2 regions of the Anaerobacillus sp. 63XJN7_5_ISO-PGPR-S23-430 genome follow, and region 1 is predicted to be linked to the other one. Evidence: riboswitches for the same ligand, from Rfam matches in the RefSeq annotation. Region 1 holds a riboswitch; the other holds the start of a gene.

Region 1 (2,204 bases):
ACTTTAGCCCTTTTTCGAAAAAGAGGGATAGTTGATGAAAATCGCAATAATTCCTGCAATAGCAATGAGGATTGGATAAATTGAATACGGTAGTAGAGCGAGTGGCGAAATCGACGCAAGACCTGCTACTGCAAGCACCTGTGCCCCATATGGGAGCATGCCCTGTATACTACCTGAGAAAATATCAAGAATACTAGCAGACTTTCGTGGGTCTACCCCATATTCTTCGGAAATGTTTTTCGCAAGTGGCCCCCCCATTATGATCGAAATGGTGTTGTTAGCTGTTGATAAATCAAGCACGCTTGCGAGACCGGCGATACCAAACTCTGCTCCTCTACGAGAAGTTACTTTGCTCAGGATTTTGTCCAATACGTATTGTATTCCTCCGTTATGCTTAATGACTTCAATCATCCCTCCGATGACGAGAGCAATCATGGCAAGGTCTTCCATCCCTTTTATGCCCTCTGTAACCGTGGAGATCAGTCCACTCATTCCAAATGTTCCGTTATATAAACCTACAATCCCAGCAAATAAGGTACCACTTACAAGTACAATAAGAACATTAACACCAGCGATCGCTGCGATCAGTACACCTAAATAAGGGATAATTGTAACGAAATCAAATGCGTGTTCTCCTCCAACCGTTGCTTGCTCTCCCATCGTTAAAGCACCATATACAATGGCTGTTACGATAGCAGCTGGCAAGACTATAAAAAAGTTTACTTTGAATTTATCTTTCATTTGCGTATTTTGTGTGCGTACTGCCGCAATTGTAGTATCTGAAATCATAGAAAGATTGTCACCAAACATTGCCCCACCTATGACCGCTGATAAAGCCAGTGCCGGGGCAACTCCGGTTTGCTCTGCAATTCCAATTCCAATGGGAGCAAGTGCTACAATCGTTCCCATCGATGTACCCATCGAAATAGAAATAAAACAGCCAATGACAAATAAACCTACGATTAAAAGATTAGCTGGTAGAATCGATATACCTAAATTAACAATCGAATCTACTGCTCCAATTTTTTCAGCTGTTCCGGCAAACGCCCCAGCCAGTAAAAAGACCAAAATCATTAATATGATATTCGTATTACCTGCTCCACGACAAAACACTTCCACTTTTTTCATAAAGCTTTCTTTTCGATTCATCGAAAGAGCTACGCCCGCCGCAATTAGAGAAGCGAGAATAACAGGCATACTATAAAAGTCCTTTGTTATGATAGCTGTACCAATAAAAAGCACAATAAATATTCCAAGGGGAAGTAAAGCCAGGCCGTTCCCCTTTATTTCTTTCTCCATTATTCATGTCTCCTTCATCTTTTATTCTGTCTCAATAAAAAAAGCCCACTTCAAGAGAAGAAGGCTTTTGCACTTATCTCTCAAGATTTCTCTTGCTGGAAGCAGCACCTTTCTGATGATCAGAGGTTGCTGAAGCTTCTTTGGGCCAGGTCCCTCCACTTCTCTTAATAAGAAATATACAATTATCAATGAGCGCATGCTTCATTTTACTTTTTCATAACGAGCTTTACTTTATCACGCATTATTCTGATGAGTCAACTTTGATTAACTGCATCAAAATAAACTCCTCATCCTTAAAGGAGTTTACCTGATTAACTAGTCTGGTTCAAGCTTTGTATGACTACCAATTTTTGCAATAGATCAATCTTTATTTTCCCAAAAACCGCTCAATATCCTTCATAATCGATTCCGGTTTTTCTTCTGGTAGAAGGTGACCGGTTTTTTCATAGATGATCAGTTTAGCATTGGGGAGATCGTTACTGAGACGCTTCCCAATTTTCAACGGCACAACTCTGTCATTTTCTCCCCATATTAGTAGGCTAGGTGTATGAATTTGATTTAGTTCAGCTTCTGACAAATCTCCTTCGCGATCTCGAATCATCCTAACTAATGACCGAAAGATACCCTCATTGAAGAAAGGTTGGATATATCCATCCATCATTTCTTCATCGATAAGGGAAGGATCATAAACACAATTAAGCAAATTTCCTCTGACACCTTTTCGATAAAGCCACCTTTTCAAGTATACCGAGAAAAAAGGTAAATACGATGTATACACTAGACTCTGTTTAGCCTTTTCAAGATATCCTGAACTGCACAGTAAAATATTCTTACTAACGAGATCATCTTTCATAGCCGAGGCTCTCATTGCTACTTGCCCACCCATAGAATGGCCGATCATAACA
Region 2 (2,204 bases), 760 kb from region 1:
GGATAAAAAGGACAAAAAGAAAGACGAAAAGCAGGATAAAGACAAGAAAGACAAGAAAGACAAGAAAGACAAGAAAGACAAGAAAGATAAAAAAGACAAATAACGCAACATGCTATTATTTATTTTATTTTCATTATTTTAAGCCAGAGGGATCCCTCTGGCTTTTTTTGTGGTGTGTTTATTTTGATGTCATGATGTCGGGCAATGCCTTTGCGATATCAAGAAATGATGATTTGTCATCGAACACATGTGCGATTTGATGATCTTGATTAAGCAATACAGTTGTTGGGACACCTGTACAACCAAATTTGTCGTAAGTTTCTCGTCCACTGTCTTGTAAAACGAGGAAAGGAAGATTGTTTTTGATCGTGAAATCTTTACCGGCTTCTTCTGACCGTTCACGACCTGTCACGTTAATTGTTAAGAATGCTAATGTATCAGTATCTGCATGCTGGTAGAACTGTTCTTTCATCGGTAAATCTTTCATACAATCGGGGCACCAGGAAGCCCAGAATGTAATCATAACTGGTTTCCCCCTGAAGTCCGTTAAGCTGATGATTTCTCCGCTTTGTACTTCTTCTAACGCAAAGGACGGCGCTTGCACTATCAATCACCTCTTCAAAATTATTCTAAGGCTACTTTATCAAAAATTCGATTCTAATCAAACTTAATACACTGTAGGCTCTGTTTCACGATAATTTGGATTAACTTAGACATTCTTTAAAAAAATGAAAAGAATGATAATTCCGAAAAAGTGTTTGACACTAATGCGCCACCTTGCTAAAATAAACTCAATTAAACAAAAACAAAATATTCTTACTTATCTAGAGAGGCGGAGGGACTGGCCCTATGAAGCCCGGCAACCGTCAAACCAATTGTGGTTTGAAAAGGTGCCAAATCCTGCAGGAGAAATCCTGAAAGATAAGCGGAGCTGATGAATAAATCAAGCCTCTCTGTCTTTCGGAGAGGTTTTTTTATATTGAAGCGACGTTTTCTTATAGCATTGGTTCTAGATTTATGGCTCATTATTATAGCCTTAATGAATAAAGACGGATTGCTCGAAAGGGGTGATAGGGGTTTGGAAAGTGAGACGAGATACGAAGCTCAGAACGTATTGATTGGATCGTTCACACTTGAGTCGGGCGAGACGCTACATGAAGTAGAACTCGCTTATGAACGCGTTGGACCAGAAGACGCTCCCGTTATTCTTGTCTGTCATGCATTAACAGGAAATCAATATACAATTGGTGATTCGGAGCCCGGCTGGTGGAAAGGATTAATAGGAAAGGATGGCTATATCGATACTCCCGAATTTCAAGTTATAACGTTTAACGTTCTTGGAGGATGTAACGGTTCTACAGGACCGCTATCGATTAATCCAGTCACCAGAGAACAGTATAAAGCGGACTTCCCATTTGTTTCAGTGAGAGATATGGTGCACTCACAGAAAAAGGCACTTGAAGTGTTAGGTATCGATCACCTTCATGCTGTGATTGGTGGATCACTTGGAGGAATGCAGGTTCTTGAATGGGGTGCCCTTTACCCAGATGGAATGGAGCATCTGATTCCACTTGCAGTAACTCCAAGCTTAAATACGTATGGAATAGCTTATAACGCGATTTCTAGATTTGCTATTACAAACGATCCTGATTGGAAGGATGGATACTACGATCCTCATCACCAGCCAACATCGGGGCTTGCAACTGCAAGAATGATCGGTATGATTTCTTATCGGACAGATGAAATGTTTCAAAAAAAATTCGGTCGAGCGGCGATCGAAACTTCAGAAGAAAATCATAAAGAAGCACAGTACGAAGTGGAATCTTATTTACACTATCAAGGAAATAAGCTTGTAAGCCGATTTGATGCAAATAGCTATTTGTATTTATTAAGGGCAATGGACACACATGATATTAGTAAAGGGCGAGGTAATCTTATATCCATCATCAAGAACATTAAAGCGAGCATTCTTGCTATTGGATTTAAAGGGGATTTAATCTATCCTCCAGAAGATTTAGAAAAATTGTTTGCTCAAGCTCATTCTTCTCCGTTTTATTTAATCAACACGAAATTTGGTCATGATGGATTTCTCGTTGAGTTTGATAAATGGGGACCGCTTATAAAGGAACAAGTAACATTAACGAAAAATATCGAAGGAGTGAAGTGAAATGGCAGAGAAAAAATATAATTTGGAGACAATTGGA

Evidence for each region. Region 1 has a riboswitch for S-adenosylmethionine ahead of AC0VYJ_RS13695 (Na+/H+ antiporter NhaC family protein). Riboswitches for the same ligand answer to the same signal wherever they lie in the genome.
Region 2: it holds a riboswitch for S-adenosylmethionine, as region 1 does, so the genes downstream of both, metX (homoserine O-acetyltransferase MetX) here and AC0VYJ_RS13695 (Na+/H+ antiporter NhaC family protein) in region 1, are expected to answer to the same signal.

The regions. Positions count from the first base shown of each region.
Region 1 is NZ_CM149686.1:2,594,357-2,596,560, forward strand. Features, by position in the region: gene AC0VYJ_RS13695 (Na+/H+ antiporter NhaC family protein) at 4-1,299, opposite strand; SAM riboswitch class I at 1,370-1,473, opposite strand; gene AC0VYJ_RS13700 (alpha/beta fold hydrolase) at 1,667-2,204, opposite strand, start outside.
Region 2 is NZ_CM149686.1:3,354,247-3,356,450, reverse strand. Features, by position in the region: gene AC0VYJ_RS17525 (anti-sigma factor domain-containing protein) at 1-103, shown strand, start outside; gene AC0VYJ_RS17520 (TlpA disulfide reductase family protein) at 179-604, opposite strand; SAM riboswitch class I at 818-928, shown strand; gene metX (homoserine O-acetyltransferase MetX) at 1,079-2,167, shown strand; gene AC0VYJ_RS17510 (O-acetylhomoserine aminocarboxypropyltransferase/cysteine synthase family protein) at 2,169-2,204, shown strand, end outside.